Regions from separate parts of the Paenibacillus shunpengii genome, predicted to be linked through region 3. Evidence: riboswitches for the same ligand, from Rfam matches in the RefSeq annotation. Region 3 holds a riboswitch; each other region holds the start of a gene.
The links. Region 3 has a riboswitch for cyclic di-AMP ahead of ACFSVM_RS07640 (C40 family peptidase). Riboswitches for the same ligand answer to the same signal wherever they lie in the genome.
Positions count from the first base shown of each region.

Region 1: another riboswitch for cyclic di-AMP. It lies ahead of ACFSVM_RS15200 (hypothetical protein); the one in region 3 lies ahead of ACFSVM_RS07640 (C40 family peptidase).
Region 2: another riboswitch for cyclic di-AMP. It lies ahead of ACFSVM_RS19190 (C40 family peptidase); the one in region 3 lies ahead of ACFSVM_RS07640 (C40 family peptidase).

Region 1 covers NZ_JBHUMJ010000003.1:181,368-184,646, forward strand. The annotation lists gene ACFSVM_RS15190 (NAD(P)H-hydrate dehydratase) at 1-549, shown strand, start outside; gene ACFSVM_RS15195 (hypothetical protein) at 693-1,139, opposite strand; cyclic di-AMP (ydaO/yuaA leader) riboswitch at 1,505-1,673, shown strand; gene ACFSVM_RS15200 (hypothetical protein) at 1,811-2,206, shown strand; gene kdpF (K(+)-transporting ATPase subunit F) at 2,339-2,416, shown strand; partial or broken gene kdpA (potassium-transporting ATPase subunit KdpA) at 2,486-3,279, shown strand, end outside.
Region 2 covers NZ_JBHUMJ010000006.1:16,548-19,826, forward strand. The annotation lists gene ACFSVM_RS19185 (GNAT family N-acetyltransferase) at 51-548, opposite strand; gene ACFSVM_RS19190 (C40 family peptidase) at 675-1,142, opposite strand; cyclic di-AMP (ydaO/yuaA leader) riboswitch at 1,149-1,290, opposite strand; gene ACFSVM_RS19195 (hypothetical protein) at 1,597-2,418, opposite strand; gene ACFSVM_RS19200 (M1 family metallopeptidase) at 2,431-3,279, opposite strand, start outside.
Region 3 covers NZ_JBHUMJ010000002.1:1,605,287-1,608,565, reverse strand. The annotation lists gene ACFSVM_RS07645 (DUF11 domain-containing protein) at 1-1,553, shown strand, start outside; cyclic di-AMP (ydaO/yuaA leader) riboswitch at 1,894-2,031, shown strand; gene ACFSVM_RS07640 (C40 family peptidase) at 2,038-2,499, shown strand; gene glgD (glucose-1-phosphate adenylyltransferase subunit GlgD) at 2,625-3,279, opposite strand, start outside.

The DNA.
Region 1 (3,279 bases), on a different contig from region 3:
GATGTGCTGGCCATTGGGCCGGGGCTTGGGCGCTTTGAGGGAGATACAAGGTGGCTTCGCCGCATTGTTGAAGCATGTGATGTACCTATTGTACTTGATGCCGATGCACTCAATATGGCTGCAGCAGGAGGGGAGGATTTCTTCCTAGGGATGTCCCGGACTGCACCGCTCATTCTGACGCCGCATCCAGGGGAGATGGCTCGATTGATGGGGATATCTACGAAGGACGTCCAGCGAGATCGGATTACCCATGCGGAAGCATATGCAGAGCGTACAGGCGTTATCCTTGTGCTCAAGGGCTCGCGCACGGTCGTTGCTGCTCCTTCAGGCAGCACCTATATTAACCTGACCGGACATCCCGGCATGGGAACCGGAGGGGCGGGGGACGTGCTGACCGGCATCATAGCGGGTCTATTGGCCCAAGGTTGGAGCGCTGAGCAGGCAGCAGCATATGGTGTATATCTGCACGGACTCTCCGGAGAACGTGCTGCTTACAAGCGGCATCATCCGGGAGGCATTACCGCCGGCGACATTATTGACGCATTGTAATACAGCGTTATTGGCAAGGATCCGCCGGTAAGGCGCCTGCAGATAGATCTACAAGTCAAATTTAAGGACACGCAGAAGCGTGTCCTTTTTACGTTCTGAATTGAAGTGTATCTAACCGCCGCGGGTTTTATCATCATGGGAATCTAGAAGGAATAATACGTCAGCCCATACTCCATCAAAAAAGAACGAACGAGCAGTCTGGAGCTTATGATAGAATGCAGATCTTCGTCCGCTTCCTGCATCATTTGCAGATCTGCGAGTGCTTCCTCGGCTATTCGGGTCCGTTCCATTCCCCATTCCTGCTCATGATCTGCAACACAGAGCTTGGCCTGCCCCACGGTCAGCTCCTTCAGTACGGCAAACACAGAGATCCATGGGATCAGATCCCCCGGAGCACTCTCCTGTGGCAGCTCAAATTCGGCAAAACCGTGTGCCGTCCCGCAGGTTATTTTAAATAATCCGCAGTAATGATGTTTCTCCTCTGTCAAATAAGGAAGCCGGCGTGAATCATAGCGTATGATTTCCATCGAGCTGATCGCATCCGTCTGGTAAGCAGGTACTGAATTATTCCCCATATAGGCGAGTGCCACGAGCATTCATCCTCCATTAATCATCCTCATTATTATGTTGATCATCATATAGCAGATGCCACCGAGGAGTAAAATGACTCTTGTTCTAAAAAAACCGGATTTTCATCAAATCGGACGAAATGGATGAAAGTAAGCGGTTAATTAAAGGCTAATCTCGATCGATCAGAGCTTTATCTATCGTTGTCAGCGTCTTACGCAAAAAGAAAGGAAATTGGAGTTAGAGAGAGTAACGAAGAGAATAATCAAGATAACAATCCCCTATGCGAAGTCAATGAGTTGAAATTCGTCTTATATGAGTACCGGACTTTCTTTACAGCACATCCGGTGAGGATTATGATTCATGGCATAAAAGCTTTGCGTCATTCAATTTCAAACCGCTTAATCCTTAAAAGGAGCGGGGGAACCAGTGAGGCCTGCCATAAGGGCTTCTAGGGGTGAATCCTAAAGAGCATAGAATTTGTGCTTCGTATAGGTAGGGCGACTCTCACGCCCGAATCCGACAGCTAACCTCGTCAGCGTATCTAGAGAGACTTTCTTATATCCGAGCTCTTAAGTGGCAGCGGCTTGTTCCCGCCTGCCTGCGAATAAGAAGCTGCGCGAGAGAGATTTCTCTAGCTCAGCTTCTTTTTTTATGGCCGGATGGAAGGGAGAAAACAGGAGGGAATGAACAGATGTCCGTTGAAGACGACGACGTCATCATCGTATCGGCCGGGAGCAAGCCGGGCAGATCCTTTATAAAGACCCTGCTCATAAAGGGTTTGCCGTTTGCCATCTTGGTCAGCTCTGAACATGAGCGTAAAGAAATGCAAAGGCTCTATGCGGAGCCGGTCATCCAAGTGGATTTCTCTGAACAAGCACCTGAGCCGCCTGATTTCCATGTAGGTAATGTATTTCTGTTCGAGGAGAGTCTGCCGGTGTGCTGTAAGTATATCCAAGTTTGCCGGTCATGGACTTGTAAGCCAATTTATGTCATTACAGAGCGAAGCAAACCGCGGCTCATCTACAGAGGGCTTGGTGCGACACATGTCATCTACAGCCGCGGCAGCGACTGCTCTTTCTTACTCTAAACCGGAATCGGGAGGTGCTAAGCAAATGCTGGATTTTATCATGATTGTATTGATCAGCTTGTTGACGCTTATTTCAATCGGAGTTATCAAAGGCTCAGACAAAATCACTTCGGAAGGGAGCGAACAAAAATGATGTGGGTGCTGCTCGCTATTGCAGCTGCTGTATTCATTTATTTGGTCTACGCACTGCTTAACCCAGAGAAATTTTGAAACCGAATTAAGAAATTAATTCGACTAACAATGAGTTAATGATAACTACCAGGAGGCTGATAAGTCGATATGTTAACCGTTATTTCCGTCTGTGTGACCCTAGCGGTCGTGCTCCTGCTGGCTCGTCCTGCAGGTCTATATATTGCAAGTGCATTTCGTTATGAACCAACCCGGATCGATCCGTGGTTCAGATGGATAGAGAGACCCCTCTATGCTGTCAGCGGCATCAAGGAGACGAATCAAACCTGGAAGCAGTACGCAGCTTCCTTTGTTATCAGTAATACGGTCATGATCGTACTCGTCTATCTGATCTTTCGGATACAGGCTCATCTGCCGCTGAACCCGAGCGGTGTTGCGGGTATGGAGCCTACGCTTGCTTTTAATACGGCGATCAGCTTCATGACCAATACGAATCTGCAGCATTACAGCGGAGAATCCGGTCTCAGCTATTTATCACAGATGATCGCCATTGTGTTCATGATGTTCACTGCACCGGCTTCGGCTTTTGCGGTCGCGATCGCATTTATTAGAGGACTTACGGGTAAGCCGCTCGGTAACTTCTTCGTGGATGTCGTTCGAAGTATAACAAGGGTATTGCTTCCGGTTGCTTTTGTATCAGCTATTCTGTTCGTTGCGGCGGGCGTTCCACAGACGTTAAAAGCAACAGCAGCAGTAACGACGCTGGAGGGTGCAGTCCAGGAAATTGTGAGAGGTCCGGTAGGCTCTTTCCTGTCCATTAAACAGGTGGGGAATAACGGCGGTGGATTTTTCGGAGTAAACTCGGCTCATCCGTTTGAAAATCCTAATGGATTTACGAACCTGCTGCAGATGGTGCTGATGCTTCTGTTCCCGGTGTCCCTGCC
Region 2 (3,279 bases), on a different contig from region 3:
TAGTATTTTATGGTAAATATTTAAACAAAAGTTAGGAGAGACAATCATGTCTATTTGAGCTTTACTCCGGTATACACCATACAGAAGAACAACTTGGGGCCCTCTGGAGTAAGACGCTCATAGGTATCATGAATGGTAAATCCCGCATTTTCATAAGTGCGGATCGCTCTTTTATTCCAGGTGAGAACTTCAAGATCAATCTCATTCTGCGGCTGCCGGGAAGCAGCCTCCTGTACAATGGTGCTTACAAAGGGAGCCCCTAACCCCTGCCCACACAGGTCAGGTCTCAAGCCTAGACCAAGCCGGGTCACACCGGCTAGAGGAAATAATTGTGCGAAGCCATATAGCTCACCAGTATCATTTACAATGGATAAATACTGTGTATCTCGGAGCTTAGGGTCGCCGAATTCAATCTCAAGTGCCTTCATCTGCTCCCAGGGCAGCCAGCCGTATATGTTATAAGGAGGTTCGTACTGCCAAGTGCAGATCTCAGCTGCATGCTCTTCACTCATAGGAAGGGCATGAAAGGTCGTTCCTTTCTGCGTCATGTCATCGTCTCCTTTGCCATCCCTCATCCAATAGTCATCCCTAATATAATATAAAAAGCCCGAAGATGGATTACTATTTAGTAATCTAATCTTCGAGCTATAAGGTTCGTTCCAGCACAATGTTGCTTAATCTAATGCAGCAGTTTCGTATTCTTCTGTACTCATGATACGTTTTGCACCAATGTAACGTTTTTCATAGTAGCTCTCGTCCAGCTTGCTGATAATAACTCCTTTGGAGGAGGAAGCATGTGCAAATTTACCGTCACCTACGAAGATGCCGACATGGGATACACCATTTCCGCTTGTGTTAAAAAATACAAGGTCGCCAGGTCTCATCTCAGAACGGGATACAGACTTGCCCATTTTGTATTGAGAACCAGATTGATGAGGCAGATCGATGCCGAGTTTATCAAATACATACATGGTAAAACCAGAGCAATCAAATCCGTTTAAAGTCGTACCGCCATATTTATATTCGGTTCCCTTAGCGTTATCAATGACCTTGTCCATTTTGGAATCGGCGAATGCACTTCCTGTTCCGATGGAGAATGCAATAGCAAGACTCAGTGCTGCAGCAGTTAGTGACTTTTTCAAGAAAAAATAATCCCCTTCCAATGCCTGCGAGGTTAGCTTAAGGATTCGGTAGAAGGTTCCCCTATGATCACTTACGTTGCGAGATCAATTCACCCATAAAAGTGGTTCCCCCGCTTCCCAGATGCCAGGAATTTGGCTGTTCTAATGATGTGCACCTGTGAAAGTCGCTCACTCTTGTAAGACTATGTACTTAGTTAGTTAGTAAAAGTTACAACAATTATTACAAAGTTGTTACTAGAAGTTCTGGGCCTATTGTAACAGAGATTGTGTAAATTTGGCAATCGTTTTTTAGATAAAATATTACAAAAAACAAGCCTCACTCTAGGAAAAGAGCGAGACTTGTGAACTTTTTTGACGTTAAGCAGTCGGACTTAATTTCTGCTATGAAAGCGTTGTATTCGCGCTGGAGTGCGGTTTGGACAAGAGAGGTAGGATATTAATTGAGACAATAAATTCAGGCATCTTCGCTATTGGATCGCCAAATACTGAATTGAGAACTAATCTTCCATACATTGATGAGTGATCGAACGAGATGATAAGACTGCTGAAGAATCAGGGCTAAAAGTCCTGTCCATATGAGAGATACGGCCGTGAAAGCACTGAACAGCAGAATGGCAAGTGTGCTAAGTGTCAGGGCAACTCCAGTGACAGGAAGTGCATGACGGAGGCAGATCCATACAGCACCAAGGCCGCTTCGATTGCCTGTCAGTCCAAACTGGACATATAGGAGCAGCTGCTTGATGATGTAGGCATAAACGATCCATAAGATGACGTAAGGAGCCGCCTGCAGAAGAAGATTCTGATTGTAGACTGCATTCATGAGAATGGGGAGCACCTTTGGAAGGATCCAGTAGGCAGGCAGCAGCAGCAATATGATCTCAATGAGATAGAGTAACGATGTCTTTTTCCAGTGCTTAAGTGTCCCTCGAAAAAAGGAGAAGCCTTTGGTGCTTGACTCTTCATGAAGGCTGTGGAACAAACCCGCCCGAATCAGTGGAGTAATGAGCATCCTTAAAATGAACATGAGGACAAGCAGCCATACATATTCATGGACTGTGGAGCTGGTGCTCAAGCTGATCTGCCCCTCTAACCAGAACAAGATCTGGCTGAGCTCATGAGGAGGGGGATCTGGATAGCGCATAAGCAAGGGGATGACCGCAGAGGACACGACTTTGTACAGAAGAACACCCCATAGCAGTTGGTACAGAAACAAGAAGATGACGATTAGAAAATGACGCTTCACTAACTTAAAACCTTCGGAGAGATAAGATTTCATCCACTATACACCTCACCATGACAGACTTCCGAGCAAGAGCTCCAACACTTTGGTAATACTGATATTAAACCGGGTCTCCAATACTTCATCTCCTTCAGCTTTTAAGTAGTTGTTCATATGCTTGTTCTCAAGTGTGATGGAGTACTCAGGATCAACCATTGCCCAATCCAGCGGAGATTTGTAAGTCAGGTTGTAGATGATTTCTCCACCTTTACCGTCCCATACCTTGCGAATCATATGCCCGTCTGCAAAAGTAAATACGATAGGAATCTCTGAGTAATCGCCTGCATTCTTCGCCACTCTGATCGAGGAAATATAGCTTGGCTCCTCGGATGTCCCCTGTTCCTTGATGGCGATGGAATCTACGGAGAAATCAGCCATTTGGCTGCCATAAATATATTGGTCAAAATAGGTGTCCCACGATCTGCGGGTAACCTGCTCTACAACCTTTTGGAATTGAGCAGTCGTCGGATGCTTGAACCGATACTTGGCTGCATAGGTAGCCATAATCTGATCCATCTTCTTGGTACCCACCTGCTGTTCTATACCCAGGAGGACGAGTTTGCCTCTTGTGTATACATTCTCTGCATAGTGATTATGAGAGTCATACTTCCAGGCTTCCTGTGTAAGTGGAGCAGGCGAGCTCATCGATGCAGATTGCAGCGGCAGATTGGGAGTTAGACCATATTCCTGTTCCATTAGGCGATCTTCTGCATAGGAGGTGAATGCTTCATCCAGCCAAGCTTCTTCAAATTCATTGCTCGCGATCATGCCATAGAAATATTGATGGCCAATCTCGTGAATGACGGTTCTCTCGAGCTCATAACCAGGAGAGGTGTCATCCGCGCCAAAGGCAGTAAT
Region 3 (3,279 bases):
CTTCCGTTACGCAAGCTGCATTAGGCAGCATCATCACATACGAGCTGAACATTGCTAACACAGGGAACGCCGATGCAGAGGTTATTGTGCAGGATGCGATCCCGGAAGGTCTGCAATTTATTGTTAACAGTGTGCTTCGGAATGGGCAGCCTCTTCCGGGTGTAGACATTTCTTCACCTCTGAATATAGGTATCGTTGCCAGCAGCTCAGCAGCCAATATCAGTTTTCAAGCCATTGTCACCAGCCTTCCGCCTTCTAACGAGATCTTCAATGTGGCAAGCGCAGCGTATACTTTTCAAACTTTGGATGGCCGAACCATCACGAGATACGTCACTTCTAACGGTGTGCGGATTGCAATTGCCAATGCGCAGCTGACCATATCTCAGCGTGCCAACACGCTTCAAACCTTTGTTGGAGATGTTATTACTTTTACTGTAACGATTCAAAATACAGGCTCCGTACCCGTGCTCAATGCGAGATTGAGCGTAGTGCTCTCTGCAGGAATGAGCTTTGTTCCGGGGAGTGTGATACTTAACGGTATCATCTCTCCGGGTCTTGATCCTGTTCAAGGCTTTATACTTCCCGTCATTAATCCTGGAGAGGTTGTACAGCTGACATACCAAGTTCGTGTGCTCAGCGTTAGTAGTCCTTTATCGAGCGAAGTACTCGTTGCTTACACCTCTGACGGCGTGCCTGTACAGACCAGTTCCAATGAAGTCGTTCTTTCCCCAGTTGAACCCGTCGTGAACATGGTCGTAACGGTCATGCCTGGTCAAGTCACCTATGGAGGCGCTGTACAGTTTACTGCTGTGATACTAAATGAAGGGGATCTCCCGATCGAGGCTGTTTACTATATGAATTTTCCACAAGGTCTTATCTTCGAAGATTATTCGGTTCAAATCAACGGGGTCGAGGTTCACAATGCCAATCCTGTGCTAGGCATAAGGCTGGGGACTTTGTTTCCGAGATCCAGAACGGTCATTACGTACCGAGCCCTTGTATCCTTCACCCCCTATTCCCGATTTACGCAGATGAATCTGATCAATCAAGCAGCTCTCCAGTTTACGTATCGACTGACCGATAGCAGAACGGTCTCGCTTCGTGAGGAGACAGAGGTCCAGGTATTATTTCTTGCACCTGTTATTCAGGCGGAGCTCACTTCACAGCCTGTCCGGGTTGAGCGGGGTGATGAGGTCACCATACGAATCTTGGTTCGCAATACGGGAAATCTTGCAGCAGCTCTATCGCTGCGAGGTCTCATTCCACCGGGTACAGCGCTTATGAGGGGAATCTTGCACTTCCAGGATGGGACCATAAAGCCCTTCTCAATACAAGATTTGATAGACGGGATACTCATCATAGGGGTTCTTGAGCCGGGACAATATGCAGAGATTGAATATATCGTTCGTGTGAATATCGAAGGACTTCTGCCATCCGATTTGTTAAAAGGGTACGTTACTGTATTATTTACTTATTTGTTTGAGAACAAGGAATATACACTGGAAGTTCACTCGAACGAATATATCATTGTAATCGAGCAGCACGATGAATAGAAATATCATACTCATCATATGAAAATCCCTCACTTCAATCCTGGAAGTGAGGGATTTTCTATTCTTGGATGATACTTAACTCCTCAATCTACTAAATTCGACAAAAACTAATGACAAGTTTGTCAGAAATTTATGAACGAATGAACACCTTCCAAAGTTCCTATACCTTCGGTTTAACGAGCACTTCACGATTTATTTTACACAACAACGAAAAAACTATGCCAAACTTCGGAAAAGAGAGTTGATAAATATACCAGTGAATGATAAAATCCAAAAGTAGATAAAGTAACAATTTCGTAATCATTAATGTCACTTTCGTTGTCGAAATCATTAGGTGTATGACTGATAACTGCCGAATTCTCGCACCAAGAAGCGGGGGACCCGACCATTTATGGGTGAATTGATCAATATTAAAGTGATCATAGGGAACCTTCAACCGAATCCTTAGCTAACCTCGCAGGCATTGGAAGGAGTATTATTTACTTTGAAAAAGACACTAACAGCAGCGGCACTAGGGTTCGCTCTATTATTCTCCGCAGGAGTTACAGAAGCATCCGCATCTATTCTATCTAAAACAGTTAACAATACCGTAGGCATACCTTACCAATTTGGTGGTTCCACTCTATCCGGATTCGATTGCTCCGGATTTACTCGTTATGTATATAAGCAGCTTGGTGTGAATCTGCCTCACAGCTCCAAACAGCAATTCCATAAAGGACAGGCTATCAAGAAATCCGAGCTTGTAAAGGGAGATCTTGTCTTCTTTAATACCAGCGGATCCGGTGTTTCACATGTGGGAATTTACCTTGGCAACAATCAATTTGTGTCCGCTACCTCATCCAAAGGGATCGCCATTACACCGATTAACAAAGGATACTGGAGCTCCAAGTACTACGGAGCCAAAAGAATACTGAGCCCGGCCTCTGCTGAGAGAGCTGGATTATAATTACATTACCCGATATATTATCGTTCAAACAATAGTACAAGCATATAAAATAAATGAAGAAGGTCCAGGAATGATTCCTGGACCTTCTGATGTATATGACACAGCAAGGGCTTGGAGCATTACGTTTAGATTTGGCTGCTCTTCGCAATGACATAGGGCTTCTTGGCATCACCGATCAACCTGCGATCCGCAGACAAGTGTACATCCTTATCCAATATCACGTTCTCAAGCACCGCATTCTCCTCAATTACGCATTTCTGCATAATAATCGAGTTACGTATTCGCGCCCCGCTATGTATCTTAACACCCCTAAAAATGATACTGTTCTCCACCGTTCCCCCAATAACGCATCCATTCGCAATTAAGGAATTACTGACTTCGGCCTGTTCCAAATAACGAGTTGGCGGCTCATACTTAATCTTGGTATGCACCTCATGATATTTAAACAGCTGATTGTACTGTTCCTGCTGAAGCAGCTCCAGACTGTTGCGGTAATAGCTGTCCACAGAGTTAATCACGGCATGATATCCATCATAAGCATAAGCTGCGATTTTGAGATTGGTCAGATTGTTCTGTATTCCATCTCGAAAGAAATGATTGTGGCCATGAGCAATACAATGATCTATTAATTTCAGGAACAGCTGCTTCTCTACAATAAATGCACCTAAATAGATATTGGGATGTCCACCTTCCCCATGCATCTCCGTGACCCATCCGTTATCCACATCGATTCGGATGCTTGATTCATATTCTGGGAGAATTTCATCTGCTTTTTTATAC